DNA from 4 places in the Kitasatospora sp. NPDC001547 genome. Region 4 is predicted to be linked to each of the others. Evidence: riboswitches for the same ligand, from Rfam matches in the RefSeq annotation. Region 4 holds a riboswitch; each other region holds the start of a gene.
What was found. Region 4 has a riboswitch for cyclic di-AMP ahead of ACFY0X_RS06365 (transglycosylase family protein). Riboswitches for the same ligand answer to the same signal wherever they lie in the genome.
Positions count from the first base shown of each region.

Region 1 (5,550 bases), on a different contig from region 4:
GCGCTGCTGGACCAGTTGCTGGCGATCCCCCAGGTGCACCTGGTGGTGGACGGCTACAACGTGACCAAGACCGGCTATCCGGCGCTGCCGCTGGAGCAGCAGCGGATCCGGCTGCTGGGCGGGCTGGCGATGCTGGCCCAGCGCACCCAGGCGGAGGTCACCTGCGTGTTCGACGGGCAGGACCTGGACGTCCCTGTGATCATGGCGCCGCCGCGCGGGGTCCGGGTGCGGTTCAGCCGGACCGGGGAGACGGCCGACGAGCTGATCCGCCGTCTGGTCCGGGCCGAGCCGCAGGGCCGCCCGGTGGTGGTGGTGTCCACCGACCGGGAGGTCGCGGAGGGCGTGCGGAAGGCGGGCGCGCGCCCGGTGGCGTCGGTGCTGCTGCTGAACCGGCTGGCCCGGCCCTGACCTGCGCCGGACCCGGGCCGGACCGCATGACGGCTGGTCAGCGGCTCGTCCGGAGCGTTGTGGGGGTCCCGTGAAGTCAGCGTGGGGACCGGGGTTCACGCCATCGGGGGAGTAGCAAAACGGGTAGATCTTCACTAGGGTCTGGCGTCAAACCTATTTTCCGGAATCTCATCCCATCAGGTGAGCCCGTAGGAAGAAGGAGCCGGTCCCTTTGGCCTCCCACCGCCGTCCCAAGCAGCCGAGCCGCGCGCGGGTCTCCGTGCTCACCGCTGCCGCTGCGACCGCGGTCGCGCTCTCCGCCCAGGTGGCCGCGCACGCCGCGCCGCAGCCGGACAAGACGGACGTCAAGGCGCAGATCGACCAGCTCCAGGAGGAGCAGGAGCAGGCGGCGGAGAAGTACAACGGCGCCAAGGAGCGGGCGGACCAGCTGCGCAAGCAGGCCGACCAGCTGCAGGACCAGGTGGCCCGCGGCCAGGAGCAGATGACCCAGCTCCAGGGCGGCCTCGCCGAGGTGGCGGGCGAGCAGTACCGCGCCGGCGGCATCGACCCGTCCGTCCAGCTGATGCTCTCCTCCGACCCGTCCGGCTACCTGGAGAAGGCCTCGACCGTCCAGCAGGCCAGCACCAGTCAGGCCGAGGCGCTCAAGGGACTGCTGGAGCAGCAGCGCCGGCTGGACCAGCAGAAGGCCGAGGCGGCCGCCGTGCTCGCCTCGCTGGACAGCACCACCAAGGACCTCAACCAGGCCAAGGCGGACGTCAACACCAAGCTGAAGGCCGCCCAGGACCTGCTGAACTCGCTGAGCGCCGCCGACCGCGCCGCGCTGCGGGCCCAGCAGGCGCAGGACGACCGCGCCTCGCGCGGCAACGCGCGGGTGGACCTCGGCAGCCTGCCGCCGGCCAGCGGCTACGCGGGAGCGGCGGTGGCCAAGGCGATGAGCAAGCAGGGCTCGCCGTACGTGTGGGGCGCCACCGGATCGACCACCTTCGACTGCTCCGGCCTGATGGTCTGGGCGTACGGGCAGGCCGGCGTCTCGCTGCCGCGCACCTCGCAGGAGCAGGGGCACTACGGCACCCGGGTGCCGTCGCTGGACCAGGCCCAGCCGGGCGACCTGGTGATCTACGGCCCGAGCATGTACCACGTCGGGATGTACATCGGGAACGGCATGGTGGTCCACGCGCCGCACACCGGTGACGTGGTGAAGGTGATGAAGGCCGACGCGATGCCGATCAACACCATCCGCCGGGTCTGACGGTCCGACACGCCCGGGACGTTCAGTCGGGAGCTGTGAAGAGCGCCACCTCCGTCGCGGGGGTGGCGTTCGGCTTTTCCGCCTTTTGCGGCCGCCTGTTGAGAATCGATCAGCCTTGCGTGCACCATTGGTCACCATCGGTCATTTTCACAAGGGAACTTGGGCAATCTTCCATCTTTTTTCTGACAAGGATTTGAACGGATCACGGTTCAGTTACTAGGGTCATGCTCCGAACCACCGCACTGTCGATCGCCCAGCCAGGGTGGCGGCGGTGGTTACCGCCGAGTTCGCGAGGCAGCGGGGCAGGTCGAAGCGACTGCCCGACAGGGGAGCCCAGTGACTGGGGGCGCTGCGGAGCGGAGCCGGGGAACCACGTTCCTCCGGGGTGAATCGGCGCCAGGTCGGCCGAACGGCCGTGAGGCGTCGTAGGGCATGCTTCCGGCCCGAACCCGTCAGCTCACCCGGTAGGCGGACGTAGGAAGAAGGAGCCCGCCTTCGTGGCGTCCCATCGTCGTCCCAAGCCCGCCGGCCGCGCCCGCGTCTCCATCCTGACCGGAGTCGCCGCCGCAGCCGTCGCCCTCTCCGCGCAGTCCGGCGCCCACGCCGACCCGCAGCCGACCAAGGACCAGGTCAAGGAGCAGGTCGACCAGCTCAACGAGCAGGCCGAGGTCGCGACCGAGAACTACAACGCCGCCCAGGCCAAGCAGCAGGAGCTGGAGAAGCAGGTCTCCGGCCTGCAGGACCAGGTGGCCCGTCAGCAGGCGCAGGTCACCGAGCTCCAGGGCGGCCTGGCCGAGATCGCCGGCGAGCAGTACCGCAACGGCGGGATATCCCCGACCGTCCAGCTGATGTTCTCCTCCAGCCCGGACAGCTTCCTCAGCCAGGCCGACGCGCTGAACCAGGCCGGTGCCACCCAGAAGGGCCAGCTGAAGGAGCTCCAGGAGCAGCAGCGCAAGCTCGACCAGGACCGCAACGAGGCCCAGGGCAAGCTCGCCGAGCTGGAGTCGACCACCCAGCAGCTGAAGACCGCCAAGGTGGAGGTCCAGGGCAAGCTGAAGGCCGCCCAGGACCTGCTCAACACCCTGACCGAGCAGGAGCGCCAGGCGCTGCGCCAGGCCGAGGAGAAGGCCGCCGCCGACGCCAAGGCCAAGGCCGACGCGGCCGCCCAGGCGCAGGCGCAGGCCGATCGCGCCTCGCGCGACAACACCCGCGGCGACCTCTCCGCCCCCACGAGCACCGCCCCGACCACCACCGCTCCGGTGAAGGTGGCCCCGGGCAGCTCGCGCGGTGCCGCGGCCCTCGCGGCCGCCGCCTCCAAGGTCGGCAGCCCGTACGTCTGGGGTGCCACCGGCCCGAGCTCCTTCGACTGCTCCGGCCTGATGGTCTGGGCGTTCAACCAGGCCGACGTGTCGCTGCCGCGCACCTCGCAGGCGCAGGCCTCGGCCGGCACCCGGATCGGTACGGACCTCTCCCAGGCCCAGCCCGGCGACCTGCTGATCTTCTACAGCGACGCCCACCACGTCGGCATCTACGCCGGCAACGGCCAGGTGCTGCACGCCCCCCGGACGGGTACCAACGTGCGCTACGAGGCGGTCACCAACATGCCGCTGACCGGCATCGTGCGGGTCTGATCCCCGCTCGGCCGCTTCCGGGCCCGGCTTCCCCCAGGGGAGGCCGGGCCTGCGGCTTTTCCGGCGCGTCGATCTGATGTCCGATTAGGGGTCGAATATTCGGGTTCGGAGGGGTTTGGACTCGCTTGCCCGGACTCGCTAACGTCTGCCACCGGACTCCCGCTCGACGGCCGCCCGTCCCGGTGCGGCGGTGGGGGCCCGCGCCGCAGGATTGGAGCCCCCGCCGCCATGTCCGTGCACCGCCGTTCCCAACTGCTCGCCCGGGCGCTGGTGCTGACCACGGCCGCCGCCACCGCGCTGGGCGTCGCCGCCGGAGGTCGCGCCCAGGCCGCCCCCGGCAGCCCGGACCCGGCCGACCGTCAGGACGTCAAGTCCCAGGTGGAGCAGCTGTACGACGAGGCCGAGCAGGCGTCCGAGAGGTTCAACGCGGCGCAGGAGGCCCAGCGGCGGCTCCAGGGCGAGACCACGGCCGTCCAGGGCGAGATCGCCGTCGCCCAGGACCAGCTCAACGAACTGCGCGGCGACCTGGCGACGGTGGCCGGGGCCGAGTACCGCGGCGGCGGGATGTCCCAGACCGCCCAGCTGATGCTCTCGCCCGACCCGGAGGACTACCTGGCCCGCGCCCGCACCCAGGGCCAGGCCGCCGCACGCCAGCAGGAGACCCTGCACGAGCTGGTCACCCGGCAGCGCCGGCTCGACCAGCGCCGCTCCGAGGCGGCCGACAAGCTCGCCGAGCTGGACCGGACACGCCGCTCGCTCGCCGACAGCAAGCTGCAGATCCAGCAGCGGCTGGCCAGGGCGCAGAAGCTGCTGAACGGCCTGGACGCCGCCGAGCGGGCCCGGTTGACGGTCCAGGACGCCCGGGACGCCGAGCAGCGCGCCACCCGGGGCACCGACCGGCTGGACCTCGGCACCGCCCCGCCCGCCTCCGAGCGCGGGGCCGCCGCGCTGGCCGCCGCGGTGCGGATGATCGGCTCCCCGTACGTCTACGGGGCCACCGGGCCGCACGCGTTCGACTGCTCCGGTCTGATGTACTACAGCTGGCGGCAGGCCGGAGTGACCCTGCCGCGCACCTCGCAGGCCCAGGCGTACGCCGGGCAGCGGATCAGCCTGTCCGAAGCACGACCGGGAGACCTGGTGATCTTCTATCGGGACATGCACCACGTCGGCATGTACGCCGGCGGCGGCGTGATCGTGCACGCCCCGCGCCCGGGCGCCAAGGTCCGCTACGAGAGCGTCACCGCCATGCCCGTCTCCGGGGTGGTCCGGCTCTGAGCGCCCCGCCGACCGGCCCCGCCGACCCCACGGAGATACCCCGCCCCGGCTCCCGCCCCCGTGGCGCGCTGTCCCGGCGTGGCGCGCTGCTGCTCGCGGCCGGCGGGCTGGCCCAGCTGTCGCTGCCGCCGGCCGCCCCGGCGGCGCCCGCGGCCCGGCCGGCGGACCGGCACGCCGAGGTGGCCGCCGCGCTGGCGGAGCGGGCCCGCTCGGCGCCGCCGTGGGCCGGGCTGCCGGTGGCCGACGCGGGGTACCGCAACCTGGTGCTCGCCGCCTCCGGCGGGCCGGAGCGGCTGACCGCCGCCGCCGACCTGGCGGTGCGGATCGCCGGGTACGACGAGTACCCGGTGGTGTACCCGCGCCGGATCGAGCTGGTCCGGGCCGGGGACGGCTGGCGGGTCGAGCGCGAGGAGGGCGCGGGCGGGCCGCCCGCGCCGTGGGACTTCGGGCCGGTCCGGTCCGCGGCGGGGGCGCACTGCCTGGTGCTCGGGCCGGCCGCCGGCCCGGACCCGGCCGAGCTGGTCGCGGCGGGGGACCGGGCGGTGCCCGCCGTCACCGAGCTCTGGGGCGGCGCCTGGCCGGGCCGGCTGCTGCTGGAGCGGCCCGCCACCGCGGAGCAGTTCGCCCGGCTGCTGGAGGGCGACCCGGACGGCTGGACGGGCATGGCGGCGGTCACCGTGGCCGCCCCCGGCGCGCCCTGGCACACCCCCGCGGACCGGGTGCTGGTCAACCCGGAGGCGTACGCGCGGCTCAGCGACTTCGGCCGCCAGGTGGTGGTCACCCACGAGGCCACCCACGTCGCGACCCGGGCCGACACCCGGGCGTGGACCCCGCTGTGGCTCTCCGAGGGCGTCGCCGACTGGACCGCCTACCGCGACTCCGGCCGCAGCGCGCGGCAGACGGCCCCCGAGCTGGCCCGGGACGTCGCCGCCGGGCGGCTCCCCAGCGCGCTGCCCGCCGACCGGGACTTCGCCGCCGGGGCCGCCG
Region 1 covers NZ_JBIAVL010000002.1:488,989-494,538, forward strand. The annotation lists gene ACFY0X_RS04965 (NYN domain-containing protein) at 1-408, shown strand, start outside; gene ACFY0X_RS04970 (NlpC/P60 family protein) at 620-1,657, shown strand; cyclic di-AMP (ydaO/yuaA leader) riboswitch at 1,995-2,144, shown strand; gene ACFY0X_RS04975 (NlpC/P60 family protein) at 2,155-3,288, shown strand; gene ACFY0X_RS04980 (NlpC/P60 family protein) at 3,517-4,563, shown strand; gene ACFY0X_RS04985 (hypothetical protein) at 4,743-5,550, shown strand, end outside.
Region 1: linked by a shared signal. The riboswitch ahead of ACFY0X_RS04975 (NlpC/P60 family protein) and the one ahead of ACFY0X_RS06365 (transglycosylase family protein) in region 4 are both predicted to bind cyclic di-AMP.

Region 2 (5,550 bases), on a different contig from region 4:
GCTGGTCGACCGGGGCGTGGCGGGCATCGTCTTCGTCTCCGGGCTGCACGCCGACACCACCGCGGACCACGACCGCTACGCCCGGCTGGCCGGGCGCGGGGTGCCGTTCGTGCTGATCAACGGCTACAGCGAGAAGATCGACGCGCCGTTCATCTCGCCGGACGACCGCTCCGCGATGTGGATGGCGGTCCAGCACCTGGCGGAACTCGGGCACGAGCGGATCGGGCTGGCCGTCGGTCAGCGCCGGTACGTGCCGGTGCTGCGCAAGATCGAGGGCTTCACGGCCGCGATGTGCGAGGTGCTCGGACGCACCCGGGAGGAGGCCGAGAACCTCGTCCACCACACGCTGTTCAGCGTGGAGGGCGGGCACGCGGCGGCCGGCGCGCTGCTCGACAAGGGCTGCACGGCGATCGTCTGCGGGAGCGACATGATGGCGCTCGGGGCGATCCGGGCGGTGCGGCAGCGCGGGCTGTCGGTGCCGCAGGACGTGTCGGTGGTCGGCTTCGACGACTCGCCGCTGATCGCCTTCACCGAGCCGCCGTTGACCACGATCCGGCAGCCGGTCGAGGCGATGGCCACGGCGGCGGTGGACGCGCTGCTGGAGGAGGTCGGCGGGAACGCCGTCCAGCGCGGCGAGTTCATGTTCCAGCCGGAGCTGGTGATGCGCGGGTCCACCGGGGCCTGCGCGCGCTGAGCCCCGGCCGTCACGGCCGACGCAGGGGCCCCGGAGGGCGGTTGCTCTCCGGGGCCCCTCGGCGTGCGCGCGGTCGGCCACCCTGGGGTCGGGGGCGGTCGGCCGGCGGGGGGCGGGCGGTCCGGTTGCCGGCGGCCGTCGGGTGGTCAGCCCTCTTGGCCGGTCGGACGGTCGGCGGTGAGCCGGTGTCCGTCGGCGGCCTCGCCGGTGCGGGTCTCGGTACGGCGGCCGCGGGCCAGGTAGTCGCGCAGGATCAGCTCGACGGCGTCCTGTGGGTTCTTGGTGCCGGAGAGCATCATCGCGTCGATCGCGAGGTTCGCGTCGAGGGTGACGGTGACCTGGGCCATGTGACTCCTCCTCGGGTGCAGAGCAGCAGCATGCCCGCTGCGAGGAGGTGTCCACCACGGAATACGGCGGATCTGCGGAACGGGAGCAGGGCGGCCGGCCCGTCCGGGAACGCCGGAACCCCCGGGGAGAGCGACCAGACTCTCCCCGGGGGTGGCGGGTGGTCAGCGTTCGACTGACAGCTGACAGATGATGAAATCTGTTATCTGTTATCTGTTATCTGTCAGCTGAAATCTGTCAGCCGTCGTCCGTCGGCTGTCGGCCGTTCGCCGTCCTCAGACCCGGCCGGCGAAGTCCGGGGCCCAGTTGGCGATGGTCTGCTCGCGGACGCCCGAGCTGGGGTTGGCGGCCTCGACGTACTTGCCGTTGCCGACGTAGATCGCGACGTGGTAGACGCCGGAGTCCTTGCCGTTGTTGGACCAGAACAGCAGGTCGCCCGGCTGGAGGCTGTCCAGCGAGACGTGGGTGCTGGCGGCGGCCTGGTCGGCGGCGACGCGCGGGACGGAGATGCCCGCGGCGCGCAGCGCGGCCTGGGTCAGGCCGGAGCAGTCCCAGCCGCCGTTGCCGGTGCCGCCGTAGACGTACGCCTGACCGACCTTCGACTCGGCGAAGGAGACCGCGGCGGCCATGCTGCCGGTGGCGGCCGGAGCCGGAGCCGGCGTCTGGGCCTGGGGCTGCGGAGCGGGCTTGGCGGCCGGCTTGGCGGCCGGGGCCTGGGACTGCGCGGTCGGCTGGGCGTTCACGGCGCCGCCGTTCGCGGACTGGCCGGACTTCTGCGAGCGGTCGAACCAGGTGAAGTCCGCGCCGGACTTGTCGGCGGACGAGCCGTCGAAGGACAGGTGCTGGCCCGGGTAGATGGTGTCCGGGCCGTCGGTCAGGGTGCCGCGGTTGAGCTCGTACAGCCGCTCCCAGCCGCCCTGCACGTTGTGCCGGTCGGCGATCGAGGACAGCCAGTCGCCCTCGACCACGGTGTAGTCGCCGCCCTGGGCCTGCTGCTGGCGCTTCTGGGCCCAGTCGCCGCGGCTGCCGGAGGCGGCGGAGTCGCCGGCCGTCTGAGCGTCCTGAGCGGGCGCGGCGGGCTTGGCTGCCGGGGCCTGCGCGGGCTTGGCGGCGGGCTTCGCGGCCGGAGCGGCCGGAGTGGCGCTCTGGGCCGGCGCGGCGGTGGTCGAGCCGGGGGTGGAGCCCGCCGAGGTGTCGACGGCGGCCGGGGTGCCGCCCTTGGTCAGGCCGGCCTTGACGGAGCAGACCGGCCAGGCGCCGGGGCCCTGCGAGGCCAGGACCTTCTCGGCGACGGCGATCTGCTGGTCCTTGGTGGCCAGGTCGGCGCGCGCCGCGAAGGCGGTGCCGCCGAAGGCGGACCAGGTGCTGGAGGTGAACTGGAGGCCGCCGTAGAAGCCGTTGCCGGTGTTGATGCTCCAGTTGCCGCCGCTCTCGCACTGGGCGACCTTGTCCCAGGTGGCGACGGTGGCGGCGGAGGCGGTGCCCGAGGTGAGGCAGGGGACGGTGAGGCCGACGCCCGCGACGCCGAGGGCGGCGATCACGCGGCGGGTGCGGCTGGACAGGCTGGTGCCGTTGGTGGGCAGCATGAAGACGCGGTCCTCTCCCACGCCTGCGAGGTGAGCTGTCGGATTCGGGCTGGAGTTGCCCGGCCGCGCGGTGAGCGCGGCTTCACCCCTAGCCCTGGACCGTTCCGAAGAGTGGTCCGGGGCGACTTACCTGTGGTTCCCCCGCTCCTGCCGTGGTGCGTTTTCGCGCTGCCAGGACATCCGACGGCAGGACTCGGCGTTGCGGATGAACCGGGTTCGTGTGGTCACGAACGGGGAGCACGTTAATCAGACTTAAGTTCAAACCGCAAATGCCTGTGATGCACATCACGGTTTAGTGGGAACTGCCAAAATTGCGGCCGAGCATGATCGTAAATGATCGTTTTCAAGCAATGCTGTTGCGGAAAGCGACAACTGGCTTCGCCTCAGAAGTGACGTGACGGGGCGTCGAATTGCGGAACAGTGTGCTCCGGAGAGTGGGGGAGCGGCCTCGATTCACGTGCCCGGGGCCGCGCTCCCTATTTCCCTTCAAATGACGCCAGAACGGACATTCCACTTCATTGCCGTCCGACTCCCCGTACGGGACGGGTCGGCCGTGGCCAGCCATGGAAGGCGCCAATCCCCATGGGCCCGACAGGGCGGGGGTCGATGCCGGCGGGCAATGCAGTGGGGCCGATGCGAAGGGCCCGGAACGCGAACCGTTCCGGGCCCTTCTGCGCGCGCGAACCGGCGCGCGGTGTCGACTACTGCCCGAGGGATCCCTCGGCGGCCGCGTGGGCGCCGCGAACGCCCTCCAGGGCCCCCTCGGCCTCGGCGGCGGCCGCGGCCTCCGCCTCGGCCCGCGCCAGGTCCTCCGCGGACGGCATGGGCAGTGCGGCCAGGTAGGTGGAGGCGATCAGCTGGCCGACCGACGGGTAGGCGCCCAGCGGCGCGGCCGACGGGCAGCCGGTCTCCTCGGCGGCGGTGGCGAGCAGCTCGGAGTCCGCCTCCGGGCCGATCACCAGCGGGGCCAGCGCCGGGCGCTGCGAGCCGGTGTCCCTGAGGTGGTTGACGGCCGCGGCCACCGAGCCGGGCACGTCGAGCGCCGCGGCGACGACCGGCACGGCCAGTCGGGCGGCGAGCAGCACACCGGTGATGCCGGCCGCGGCGGCCGCGTCCTCGCCGCCGACGGTGGTCAGCACCACGCCGTCGGCGGCGGTCGCGATGGCGAACAGCCGGGCGCGGTCGGCCCGGGCCAGTCCGGCCTCGGACAGCCGGACGTGTACGGCCTCGGCCAGCAGCGGGTGCGGGCCCAGCGGGTCGGTGACGGGGGCGCCGTACTCGGCGGCGAGCGCGTGAAGCTCGCTCAGGAAGGTGTGCGGGCCGGGCACCAGCGGCACCAGGACGGGCATCGGCAGCCCGGCCTCGGCGGCCAGGGCCAGCAGCTCGGCCACCGTGCGGTCCTCGCTGCCCGCGACCTCGGCGCCGTTCCCGGGGAGGTAGCCGACCGCGGTCTGCACGCCGTTCTGCTCGGTGCGGACGATCGAGAGCAGTTCCTCGACGACCGAGCGGGACTCGGGCCCGGCGGTCGCGGGCACGGCGAGCACCAGGGCCGGGGCGCCGGCCGGGATCTCGGGGCGCTCGGGACGACGGTGGCGCCCCCGCGCACGGGAGCCTGGAGTGCGGACGGGCAGTGGCGCGCCCGGAATGGCTGCGGTGCTCATGCCGGAGATCGTAGGACATCCGCCCGTCGGGCTTGCAGTCGGCTGCCGGACAGGATTCGCGCGGTCGCGGTGCGGACCCCGCGCGGACCGGGTGCGTCTCCGGCGCCGGTCCGGGCGCTTTGCCTACAATCCGGACATTCTTCACTCAACCCCCGCGCGGCCGCGGGTGGTTGCCACGACGCGATCCGCGGGGGCGGCCGTTGCACCTGGGGCACGTGAGATGTCTCACAGCATGGGGATGGTTTGACGGAGGGTCACGAGGGTGCGACTCCCGGCGTTCGAAGATCAACATTCAGCGGGGGGGTGCTCACGGCCGGTTATCACGAGCCCGGTGAATCATCGGCTATGTCCGTTTACGTACCGTCAGAAGAAGGCCCGTGAAGAGTTGGCGGATGCGGGTAAAAGGCCTGGTGCACCTGCAACGTCCCGTGCTGATGCACGTGCACTGCAGCTATCATCGCGTCAAGTGAGGCGTTGTGCCGGACCGGTACGGGGCCGGCCCGTTCGTTTCGACGGTGCCGGGGGCGCCGCGCTGGACGACAACTCCGGAGCTCTTCGGGAGATTTCTATGCACGACTCGCAGGACACGCACGGCTCGTACGACACCTACAACGGGATGGCCGCGGCCGATCTCCAGGGGGTGGTCTGGCAGAAGAGCCGGCACAGCAACTCCCAGGGCAACTGCGTCGAGTTCGCGGCCCTGCCGGGCGGCGACGTGGCGATGCGCAACTCGCGGTTCCCGGACGGTCCGGCCCTCATCTACACCCGGGCCGAGATCGCGGCCCTGCTGCTGGGGGCGAAGGACGGGGAGTTCGACCACCTGGCGGTCTGACCGACCGCCGTGCTCCATCATCGGGGGGCCGTCGTGGGTGCCGACACCACGACGGCCTTTGTCTTTCCCTGTTCCGGATGCCACTGCTCCGGGAATCGTCGCTCCGGGAATCGTCGTTCCCGAAACCGCTGCCCCGGATTTCGCTGTCCCGGATGTCGCTCCACCGGGCGAGCACGTCCCGGAAGCCGCCGGCGGCTCCGTGGCGCCGGAGATCCGCGGCGGGGCCTGGCGGAAGGGCCCGGAATGTGGTCCTCCCGGGACTTCCTCGACCGGCCACACGCCGTCCGGCGCAGGGTCCGTCCGGCGCGGGGTCCGTCCTGGGGGCGGGGTTCGTCCTGGGCGCGGCGTCCGTCCTGGACGCGGAGCCCCTCCTAGGCCGAGCGCCGATGCCGTCCGCCGACGTCGACGGGGCCGTCCAGCGGTGAGCGGCCG
Region 2 covers NZ_JBIAVL010000011.1:13,825-19,374, reverse strand. The annotation lists gene ACFY0X_RS20800 (LacI family DNA-binding transcriptional regulator) at 1-694, shown strand, start outside; gene ACFY0X_RS20795 (hypothetical protein) at 841-1,041, opposite strand; gene ACFY0X_RS20790 (transglycosylase family protein) at 1,315-2,646, opposite strand; cyclic di-AMP (ydaO/yuaA leader) riboswitch at 2,633-2,834, opposite strand; gene ACFY0X_RS20785 (hypothetical protein) at 3,327-4,286, opposite strand; gene ACFY0X_RS20780 (DUF397 domain-containing protein) at 4,855-5,118, shown strand; gene ACFY0X_RS20775 (ATP-binding protein) at 5,490-5,550, opposite strand, start outside.
Region 2: linked by a shared signal. The riboswitch ahead of ACFY0X_RS20790 (transglycosylase family protein) and the one ahead of ACFY0X_RS06365 (transglycosylase family protein) in region 4 are both predicted to bind cyclic di-AMP.

Region 3 (5,550 bases), on a different contig from region 4:
GTAGAACCCGAGCAGGCGGTCGTCGGCGGCGTCCACGGCCATCCGCACCAGGTGGCGGGCGATGTAGTCGGGAGTCAGCCGGTAGCCGTCGATCATCGCGTAGTACGCGCCGCGGTAGGCGCCGGAAGCATGGATGAGCGCGGTGAGCCGGTCGGCGTCGGTCGCGTCGGCGGGCCGGATCGTCGTCTCGATCATGCGGACGAGTATAGGGGCAATCCTGCCAAGTGACTATTACAGGCCAGGGAGCCGGTCAGCCGGAAGCGGTCAGCGGGTCGGCGGTCGGCGGTCAGCGGTCAGCCGAAGCGGTCAGCGGCCGAGCAGGCCCAGGGCGGCGGCCCGGTTGACGTTGGTCAGACCGCGGACCAGCTGGGTGGTGAGGAAGACCAGCAGCAGCCCGGCGAGCGAGAGCCCGGCGATCTGCCAGGGCGACTGGATCTCGTACAGGTGCCGGATGCCGTCGCTGTCGCGGAAGTCGAACACCCGGTACCCCTTCCAGGAGGTGTACGTCGGGAAGACCCAGTGGTACAGCGGGTAGAGCGTCAGGGCCCAGCCGAGCACCAGGAACACCAGCGTCATCGTGAAGCTGAACAACGCCCAGGGGAGCATCACCACCTGGTACAGCACGGCCTTCCAGCCGGCTCCGTCCCCCAGCCGCGCGGTGATCGCGCCCCAGCTGCCGGGGCGGACCCGGCGCACCGGCTCCGGGCCCGGGACGTCCAGGGCCAGCATGCCGCGCACCCGGGCCCGCTCCAGCCGGCCGAAACCGCGGGCGAGGCTGGTCAGGGCGCCCAGCACGGGCAGGCCGACGACGGTGACGAAGGTGCCGAGGCCGAGGCAGAACAAGGTGACCGAGACGGCGAACCCGGCGATCGCCACCGGCAGCCCGGTGAGCGCGTAGCCGACCTCGCGGTAGTAGTACGCCGAGAACGGCGCCCGCCACAGGGCCGGCCGCCGCTCGGTCCGGCGGGCCCCGGCGGGGCGCCGGTCGTCCCCGTGGGCACCCAGGACGTCCCACTCCCGGTCCTCCGTGCTGCGGCTGCTGCTCATGATCCCGGCCCCCGGCCCCTCGTGCTGTCGGTCGTTCGTCCCGCTGACGGTGTCCAGTCTGGTGGATGCGGTGGCCGGTCGGGATCCGGGGGCCTGGCGGATCCGGGGTGGGGTTAACCCCCCTGCGTCCGGGCGGCCGGGCCGGGCCACTCGTCGGCGAGCAGCGAGTAGAGGTACGAGTCGGTCCAGACGCCGTCCTTGAACCCGTCGTGCCGCAGCCGCCCCTCGCGCCGGAAGCCCAGCCGGGTGAGCACCCGGACGGAGGCCTCGTTGGCCACGGCGACCCGCGCGGCCACCCGGTGCAGGTCCAGGGCCCCGAAGGCGAGGTCGCAGAGCAGGCCGACGGTCTCGCCCGCGTAGCCGCGCCCCCAGGACCCGCGGGCCAGCACGCACCCGAGCTGGGCCGCGCGGTACCCGTCGAGGGTGAGCGAGGCCTGCCCGACCGGCGTGGCGTCCGCCGGGTCCTCGGCGGAGGCGAGCCTGGTGACGGCGAGCCGGTAGGTGTCCCGCTCCCCGGCCATCGCCTCCTCCAGGTAGAGCTCGACCTGGTCGGCGCACTCCTCCCGGTCACTCGGTCCGAACGGCAGGTGGCGGGTGACCTCCGGGTCGCCGAACAGCGCGTGCAGCGCGTCCACGTCGCGCTCGGTGTGGTGGTACTCGCGGACGGCCAGTCGCGGGCCGGTGAGTCGTACGGGGACCATGGCTGCCGACCCTATCCCCGCCCGGCGGCTACCGTTCGGACTATGAACGACGAAGACCTGCGGCTCGCCCCGCGCACCAAGGCCGCCGACCTGCTCGCCTGGGCGGCCGAGCAGGGCCGCGCGCCGGTGGCCGAGGGGCCGCTGCGCGCGGTGCTGGCGCTGCTGGAGCTGGGCGAGGGCAGGATGCGCGACGGCTGGCCCGAACTGACCTCCGACGCGGTGGAGCACCTGCTGTACGAGCGGCTCCACCTGTACGTCCAACCCGCGCCCGAGGAGGACCCGCTGGCCTACGGCGACGCCGTCCGGCTGCTGATCGACCACCAGCGGGCGGCCCGGCGGCTGAACGCCAAGCGCCAGGAGCGGCTGCACGCGGAGGCCGAGTGGCAGGGCGAGGTCGCGGCCGGGCTGCTGCGCCGCGCCGACCTGGTGACCTGGCCCCGGCTGTACGCGCTGCTGCTGCACGCGCACGGGGTGGACGTCACGGACGCGGCGGCGGTGCGGGACTGGCTGGCCGGCTTCGCGGAGCTGTCGGAGGACGAGCGGCTGGCCGCGTACGGGGCGCTGGTGCCGGCCGGCTGGCTGGACGAGCCGGACGAGCAGGGCTGGGGCCCGGGCCGGGTGCTGGCGGTCGGCATGGCCACGGACGGCGCGCGGCGGCTGCTGGAGCAGGGCCTGATGCGGCGCAGCTACCGCAACCTGGCCGAGCTGACCTCGCTGGGACGGCCGATGCCGGACGAACTGGCCGGGGACTTCGGCCGGTTCGAGGAGGCGGCGGTCGACGCGGCGCTCGACCTGTTCGGCGGGTGGACGGTGCCGGGGCTGCCGCGGCTGCTGGTGACGGAGTTCCCGGAGCTGGCGCCGGAGCCGGGCCACGAGGAGATCGAGGCGTACCTGGCGCAGCTGCCCGTCGAGGAGTGAGCCGGCGCGCGAAGGCCCCCGGCCCGGGAGCTGCGGCTCCGGGCCGGGGGCCTTCGCGGGTGCGTCAGAGGGTGAGGCCGCGCTGCTCGAGCCAGGGCTCGGGGTCGACCGGGGCGCCGCCGCCGGGGCGGACCTCCATGTGCAGGTGCGGGCCGGTGACGTTGCCGGTCGCGCCGACCTTGCCGATCTGCTGGCCGGAGACGACCTTGCCGGAGCCCTTGGTGATCGAGGAGAGGTGGCAGTACCAGATCTCGGTGCCGTCGGGCAGGGTCTCGACGATCCGGTAGCCGTACGAGCCGGCCCAGCCGGCCGAGGTGATGGTGCCCTGGCCGAGCGCGTAGACCGGGGTGCCGGTGTCGGCGGCGAAGTCCAGGCCGGTGTGCAGGTTGGCCCAGTAGCGGGCGCTCTGGCCGTAGTGGGCGGAGAGCCGGTACTCCTTCACCGGGAGGGTGAGGGCGGCGGCCTTGACCCGCTCGGCCTCCTCGGCGGCGCGCTTGGCCTCGGCCTCCTTGGCGGCGGCCTTGGCCTCCGCCTCCTGCGCGGCCTGCAGCCGGGCGGTCTCCTCGGCGGCGGTGCGCTGGCTGTCGGCCTGGTGCTGGATGCGGGCGGCGAGCGCGAGTCCGGGGTCGGCGGAGAGGGCGACCGGGGTCTCGTCCGGGGCCTCGACGGCGGGGGCGACGGCCGGGGTGGCCGAGGCGAAGCCGGTGGCGCCCAGGGTGGCGGCGACGGCGGTGACGCCGAGCAGCGGGGAGGCTCCGCGGGTCTGACGCGGCATCCGGTGGCGGTTGGTCTCGGCCTCCGGACCGAAGACCTCCGGACCGAAGGCCTCGGGGCCGTCCGTGCCGGGGTGGTCGAGAAGCTGGGTGCCGGCTGCGGAGCCGGGGTGTGCCGGGGTGTGCGTCGACGCCACGGGAGGCGCGCTCCTTTCCTTCCTTCGCGCCTACCGGGTTAGCTGACGGGTTCGGAGCAGGAAGGTCTCCTACGGCCGGGCCGGGGCCCCGCCGATTCACCCCAAGGAACGTGGTTCCCCGGCTCCCTGACCTGCCCGGGGGCCGGTCGGCGGGATTAGGCGACGGCGCACGGTGCCGTCTGGGTACGGCGTTGACGACCGCGCTGCGTTATCAAACGTTAATCCTAGGAGGCTCTGATTCCAAGCCATCCGTTCGGAGCAGCTTACGCCCAGGTGATCGAACGTCAACGAACGACCCCTCATGCACGGCCCCATCTGAGTACGCCTACTCATGTGCGCTCCGACCGGGCGGCCGCATCCTGACGCCATGAGCACACCGATGCAGAGCCGCACCACGGCCGCCTACTACATCCAGGCCGTCCTCTCCTTCGCCGTCTCGGGCACCGCCCTCGCGGCCGGGATCGCCTACCTGCCGGTCGGCGGGTGGACCCGGGCCTTCCTGGGGATCGGCCTCCTCTACACCGTCACCTCCGCGTTCACGCTGGCGAAGGTGATCCGGGACCGGCAGGAGTCCAACGAGATGGTGACCCGGGTGGACCAGGCCCGGCTGGAGAAGCTGCTCAGCGAGCACGACCCGTTCAAGGTGGAGGGGGTCTGACCGCCCCCTGCACCGACTCGACCGCCGACCGCTTGACGGCTAAGGCTATTAGCCTTAGCTTTATGGCTATCGGCGGCATCCGCCGATGCCCCGCACCGGCGGCCCGAGGAGGACCACCATGAACGGCACCACCACCCCGAGCACCCAGTACCTGACCGTTCCGGGCGGCCGGATCGCCTTCGACGACACCCGGCAGGGCGACGGCACCCCCGTCGTCCTGCTGCCGGGCATGCTCGACAGCCGGGCCGCCTACCGGCACCTGCGGCCGCTGCTGGTCGCCGCCGGCCACCGGGTCGTCACCATGGACCTGCGGGGCTTCGGCGAGTCCTCCGTCGCCTGGGACGACTACGGCCCGGCCGCCCTCGCCGGCGACGTCCTCGCCCTGCTCGACCACCTCGGCATCGAGCGCGCCGTGCTCGCCGGGAACTCCTACACCGGGGCGACCGTCGTCAGGGCCGCCGGGGACGCGCCCGAGCGGGTCGCCGGGATCGTCCTGCTCGACGCCTTCGTCGAGAACCCGCCGCCGGGCGCCCTGATGCGCGGTGTCATGGGCCTGATGGGCACGGCCCTCGTCCACTGGCCGGCCTCCTGGGGCTTCTACCTGCGCCGGATGGCCTTCCCCGGCGCCAAGCCCGCCGACTTCGACGCGTACGTGGACGGCCTGGTCGCCGCGCTGCGCACCCCGGGCCGCAAGGCCGCCACCCGCGGGTACGTCCGCGGCGACTCGGCGCCGGCCGGCTGGACGGCCGCGGTACGGTGCCCGGCGCTGGTGGTGATGGGCAGCGCGGACCCCGACTTCCCGAAGCCTGAGCTCGTCGCCGACCGGCAGGCCGCCGCCCTGGGCGCGCGGAAGGTGATGATCGAGGGGTCCGGGCACTACCCGATGGCCGACAACCCGGCGGCCACCGCGGACGCCCTGCTGCCGTTCCTCGCCGAACTCGGCTGAGCCCCGTCCCCGCCCGCCGCCACCCGTACGGAGATCCCGAACCCATGCCCCGCGTAGGACTGACCCCCGGCCAGGTCGTCGACCACGCCCTCGCCCTCATCGACGAGCAGGGCGCCGAGGCCCTCACCCTGGCCTCCGTCGCCGCCCGGGCCGGGGTCGCCACCCCCTCGCTGTACAAGCACGTCAGCGGCGGCCTGGCCGAACTGCGGCGGATGATCGCCGTCCGGGTCACCGGAGACCTGGCCGACCGGCTGGCCGAGGCGGCCGTCGGACGCAGCGGGGACGACGCCGTCGCCGCCGTCCTGCGCGCCTACCACGCGTACGCCACCGAGCACCCGCACCGCTACCACGCCCTGCCCCAGGCCCCGCA
Region 3 covers NZ_JBIAVL010000021.1:94,697-100,246, reverse strand. The annotation lists gene ACFY0X_RS29640 (GNAT family N-acetyltransferase) at 1-195, opposite strand, end outside; gene ACFY0X_RS29635 (sensor domain-containing protein) at 307-1,047, opposite strand; gene ACFY0X_RS29630 (GNAT family N-acetyltransferase) at 1,161-1,748, opposite strand; gene ACFY0X_RS29625 (hypothetical protein) at 1,791-2,666, shown strand; gene ACFY0X_RS29620 (M23 family metallopeptidase) at 2,731-3,576, opposite strand; cyclic di-AMP (ydaO/yuaA leader) riboswitch at 3,590-3,748, opposite strand; gene ACFY0X_RS29615 (YiaA/YiaB family inner membrane protein) at 3,944-4,234, shown strand; gene ACFY0X_RS29610 (alpha/beta fold hydrolase) at 4,353-5,180, shown strand; gene ACFY0X_RS29605 (TetR/AcrR family transcriptional regulator) at 5,225-5,550, shown strand, end outside.
Region 3: linked by a shared signal. The riboswitch ahead of ACFY0X_RS29620 (M23 family metallopeptidase) and the one ahead of ACFY0X_RS06365 (transglycosylase family protein) in region 4 are both predicted to bind cyclic di-AMP.

Region 4 (5,550 bases):
TAGTACTCGATGAGCTCGGCGGAGGTGAGCTCCTTGCCCTCGAACTGGTAGGCGCCGTCCTCGTAGAACTCGGAGGAGGCGACGTCCAGGGCCAGCGCGACGTCACGGCCGGGCACGTAGCCGGCCTTCTGGATGGCCTCGACGATGAGGTCCAGGGCCTCGCGGTTGGAGTCCAGGTTCGGGGCGAAGCCGCCCTCGTCGCCCAGGCCGGTGGACAGGCCGCGCTCCTTCAGCACGCCCTTGAGCGTGTGGTAGACCTCGACGCCCCAGCGGACGGCCTCGGAGAAGGACTCCGCGCCGATCGGGGCGATCATGAACTCCTGGATGTCGACGTTGGAGTCCGCGTGCGAGCCGCCGTTGAGGATGTTCATCATCGGGACCGGCAGGACGTGCGCGTTCGGGCCGCCCAGGTAGCGGAACAGCGGCAGGTCGCTGGCCTCGGAGGCGGCGTGCGCGACGGCCAGCGAGACGCCCAGGATGGCGTTGGCGCCGAGCGAGGACTTGTCCGGGGTGGCGTCCAGGTCCAGCATGGCCTGGTCGATCAGGCGCTGCTCGGTGGCGTCGTAGCCGACCAGCTCCGGGCCGATCTGCTCGATGACGGCCAGGACGGCCTTCTCGACGCCCTTGCCGAAGTAGCGGTTCTTGTCGCCGTCGCGCAGCTCCAGGGCCTCGAAGGCACCGGTGGAGGCACCCGACGGGACAGCGGCACGACCCGTGCTGCCGTCGTCGAGGCCGACCTCGACCTCGACCGTGGGGTTGCCGCGGGAGTCGAGGATCTCACGGGCTACGACGACATCGATGGACGGCACGAGGCATCTCCTTGCGGAAGCAGGGTCCGGTCTGACGGTGGTGCTGTCAGCAGGACGATTGCGGAGTCGTTACGACCAGAGCCTAACCGCCCGGGCTCCCGGGGCCACGTCCGCCTCGGTCCCGTCTCAACGTGTGGCCCCGCTACGCACCGGTAGTTCACCTGCTTGCCCCAGCTTGTCCCACCGGAGCGGGCGAATGCGGACGAAGGGGACCGGTAGGACCGGTCCCCTTCGGACGGCGGGGTGGAACGGTGTCGGCGTCGGGCGCCGACGGGCGTCGGCACCGGGCCCGACGGCTCAGCCGAGGTGCAGCACCTGGCCGGGCATGATCAGGTTCGGGTCGCCGCCGACGGTGGCGTGGTTCTGGTCGTACAGCGCGTGCCAGCCGCCGGACACGCCCTGGGCGGCGGCGATGGTCGACAGGGTGTCACCGGCGCGCACGGTGTAGTCGTGGCCGGTGGCCTGCGGGGCCGACTGCGCGGCCTGCGGGGCGTACTGCGGCTGGGCGGCGGCCTGGCCGGCGTACTGCTGGTAGACGCTCTGGTGGCTGGTCCAGTACCAGGCGCCGTTGTTCTGGTACCAGTACACCTTGGCGTCGGCGTCCCAGCCGGCATGACCGGAGAAGCCCGGAGCCTGCGCCTGCTGCTGCGGGGCGGCCTGCTGGACCGGCTGCGCGGCGGGCCTCTGCACCGGCTTCTGGGCGACGGGCTGCTGCGCGACCGGCTTCTCGGCCGGCTTGGCGGCGGGCTTCGGGGCCTGCTGCTTGGCGGCGGACTGCGGCTTGGCGTCCGAGGAGGTGTCGACCACGGCCGGGGCGCCGCCCTTGGTCAGACCGGCCTTCTGGGAGCAGACCGGCCAGGCGCCCGGGCCCTGCGAGGCCAGGACCTTCTCGGCGACCGAGATCTGCTGGGCCTTGCTGGCCTGGTTGGCCTGCGCCGCGTAGGCGGTGCCGCCGTACGCCTTCCAGGTGCTGGAGGTGAACTGGAGGCCGCCGTAGAAGCCGTTGCCGGTGTTGATGCTCCAGTTGCCGCCGCTCTCGCACTGGGCGACGGAGTCCCACGTGGAGGCCGGGGCGGCGGAGGCGCCGGTGGCGGTGAGGAGCGGCATCGCGAGTCCGACGCCGGCCACACCGGCGACGGCGATGGCCTTCTCGGTCTGGGTGCGACGACGGTGGCGGCCAGTTCCAACGAACAGCATGAAGAGGTCCCTCTCCGCACGCCTGCGAGGTGAGCTGTCGGGTTCGGACCGGGAGGTGGCCCGGCCGCCGTACGCGGAAACGATTCCGCTCAGGCGGCTTCACCCCAAGCCGTGGGAGACGGCAACAAACCTGGTTCCCCCGCCCCTGCCCAGGGTCTGGTCGGTTTCCCGTGGCGCGGCGGGCAGGATTCGGCGTTCCGCGCACGAGGTCCGCAGCTGCGAACTCCAGGGAGAGTAGACAGATCATCAGACCGATCACAAGCTCATATCGCAGATATCACACGACAATTACGGCCCGTATCCGATCGCCTACCAACGGCGGCGTTATGTCCGGATTGATGGGTGTTCACACCCCGTCGGCGGGCGGTCGGCGACCTCTATCAGCGCGGTCTCAGCCTGTCGCGGGCCCGGACGGGGCCTGCGGAGGGGTGTGCGGAGGGGTGTGCGGGGAGCGGCTCTCCGGGCTGAATTCCACCGGCAGTTCGCGCAGCCCACGCATGATCAGACCGCCGCGCCAGCGCAGGTCATCCGGGCTTTGCGCGAGCCGCAGGTCCGGCAGCCGGGAGAGCAGCGTGGCCAGCGCGGCACGTCCCTCCAGCCGGGCGAGCGGGGCGCCGATGCAGTAGTGGATGCCGTGCCCGAAGCCCAGGTGGGGGTTGTCCGTCCGGGCCAGGTCCAGGGTGTTCTCGGCCGCGAACCGGGCCGGGTCGCGGTCCGCCGCCGCCAGCACCACCAGCACCGGGTCACCGACCGGGATGTCCACCCCGCCGATGGTCAGCGGGCGGGTCGCGAACCGCCAGGTCGCCAGCTCCACCGGCCCGTCGTAGCGCAGGAGTTCCTCGATCCCGGTCTCCAGCAGCGCGCTCTCCCCGCGCGCCACCGACTCCTGCAGCAGCCGGCGCTGCTCCGGGTTGCGCAGCAGCGCGTACGTGCCGTTGCCGATCAGGTTCACGGTGGTCTCGAAGCCCGCGAAGAGGAGGATGAAGGCCATCGCCGCGGCCTCGTTCTCGGTCAGGTGCTCGCCGTGGTCACTGGCCCGGATCAGACCGGAGATCAGGTCGTCCCCGAGGTCCGCCCGCTTGCGGTGGATCAGCTCCAGCAGGTACGCCCGCATCCGCTTCACCGCCCGCCCCACGCCGCCGCGCTGGCTGCCGCCCTGGCCCGGCTTCGTGTGTCGCAGCATCATGCCGGCCCAGTCGCGGAAGTCGTCCTGGTCCTCGGACGGCACCCCGAGCATGTCGCAGATCGCGTAGATGGGGAGCGGGAAGGCGAACTCGTGGATCAGGTCCGCCGAACCGCGCTGCGCGAAGCCGTCGATCAGCCGATCGGTGAGCTGCTGCACCCGCGGCTCGAACTCGGCCACCCGGCGCGGGGTGAACGCCTTCGACACCAGCCGGCGCAGCCGGGTGTGGTCCGGCGGGTCGATGTTCAGCAGGTGGGTCATCAGGTCCGCCTGCCGCTCCCCGGGGATGCCCACCCGGCCGGTGCGGTGCGCCTGCTCGCTGTGGTGCGCCGGGTTCTTCGACAGCCGGCTGTCCGCGAGCGCCTGCCGGGCGTCCGCGTACCGGGTCACCAGCCAGGCCTCGACGCCGCTCGGCAGCGTGGTGCGGTGCACCGGGGCGTGCTCGCGCAGCCAGGCGTAGGCGGGGTACGGGTCGGCGGCGAACTCCCAGGTGAACAGCTGCGGGGCGGGGGCGTCGGACGGCGCGGCGGCGGGCCGGGCGGGGTGGGGCTGAGCTGGCATGGATCGACCGTATCCGGTGCGACGGGACCGCCCTCCCTCCGACGGACCGCCTCCGGCGCGCCCGACGGCCGGTGGCCGGTCGGTTGCCGCCGCGTTGCCGGTTCCCGGCCGGTCCGTGGCCGGTCCGTGGCCGGTCCGTGGCCGGTCCGTGGACAGCTCTTGGCCGACTCTTGGCCGCGGGGCGGGCGTGAGCCTGGTCACCTGAGGGGTAATCCCTGTTGCGGGGGATCGGGACGTGCCTACGATCCTCCGCAGTACGCGTGGGCGCGGTGCGGTGTCGCCCACAGGGAGGAGCAGGCCATGCGGGTCAGCGGGTCAGTCGTCGTCGTCGCGGTCCTCGACGGCGGGTCGGGCGCGGGCCTCGCCCGCCGGTTCGCCGCGGCCGGCACCGTCGGCATGCTGATCGCCGACCAGCACGTCGGCATCGCCGAGGACCTCGCCGCCGAACTCGACCGGCCGGGCTGCCCCGTCGTCGGCGTCTGCGGCGACATCCGCCGCCCCAGCGACGTCGCCGCCCTCGTGGACACCGCCGAGAAGCACCTCGGACCGATCGACCTGTTCGCCGTGGCCGGCCCGGGCGGCGAGCGGATCATCTCGCTGGCCGAACTGCCCGCCCACCTCGACCTGGAGCGGCTCGCCGAACTGGTCGTCCTCGTCGGCGAGGCCATCGGCGAGCTCGTTCCGCCGCAGCGGCGGCCCGAGCCCGCCGCCACGGCGGCCTGAACCGCTACTCCCCGTCCGGCTCCCCGGCCGGCCCGAGGCCCTCGGCCGCGCGCACCGCGTCCCGGTAACCGCGCGCGGCCGACCGCAGCGCCGCGTCCACGTCCACCCCGGCGTCGTGCGCCCGCTGCGCCACCGCGAGCAGCAGCCGGCCCGCCGAGTCGGCGGTCAGCTCGGCGGGCAGCTCGTACGGCTCGTCCGGCACCCCGGTGAAGCCCGCCCGGCGCACCCGGGACACCAGCTTCGCCGCGTACGCCAGCGCGGGCAGCCCGGCCGGCACGCCGTCCAGCACCGACTCGCGGTCCGCCTTCTCGGCCGCCTTCAGCTGCTCCCAGTTCGCCTCCACCTCGGCGGCGCCGCCGGCCTCGGCGTCCCCGAACACGTGCGGGTGCCGGTACATCAGCTTCTCGACGATGTCCCCGGCCACGTCGTCGACGGTGAACGGCTCGGTCGGGTGCTCCTCGGCGATCCGGGAGTGGAAGAACACCTGCAGCAGGACGTCGCCCAGCTCCTCGCGCAGCGTCCCGCGGTCCCCCTCCTCGATCGCCTCGACCAGTTCGTACGCCTCCTCGACCAGGTACTTCACCAGGCTCTCGTGCGTCTGCTCGGCGTCCCAGGGGCAGCCGCCCGGGGAGCGCAGCCGGTCCATCACCGTCACCAGGTCCAGCAGCCGCGACCCCGGCAGGTCGTACGAGCCGGGCAGCACCTCGATCTCCGGCACCTCCCCGGCGTGCTCCACCGCGAGCCGCGCCAGCGCGTCCGTCAGCCCCGGGTCCCCGTCCGGGCTCCCCAGCCACACCGTCGGCCCGGCCCCGGCCGGCTGCCCGGTCAGCAGCCGCGCCAGCGCGGGCGCCGGCCCGGGCGGCACGACCTCCACCGCCACCCCGGCCTGCCGCACCGCCGCCACCTGCGGATGCCCCTCGTCCCCCACCAGCACCCGCCCCGCCGACCGCAACGCCTCCCACGCCGGCCACGCCAGCAGGCCGGGAGCCACCCGGTGGGTGGTGGTCAGCAGGATGAGCTTCGCGCCCGGGGCGTTCGTCGGCACAGCATTCGTCGTCACACCCCGAACCTACTCTG
Region 4 covers NZ_JBIAVL010000003.1:132,210-137,759, reverse strand. The annotation lists gene eno (phosphopyruvate hydratase) at 1-809, opposite strand, end outside; gene ACFY0X_RS06365 (transglycosylase family protein) at 1,107-2,006, opposite strand; cyclic di-AMP (ydaO/yuaA leader) riboswitch at 2,012-2,178, opposite strand; gene ACFY0X_RS06360 (cytochrome P450) at 2,398-3,750, opposite strand; gene ACFY0X_RS06355 (SDR family NAD(P)-dependent oxidoreductase) at 4,051-4,473, shown strand; gene ACFY0X_RS06350 (MazG family protein) at 4,478-5,533, opposite strand.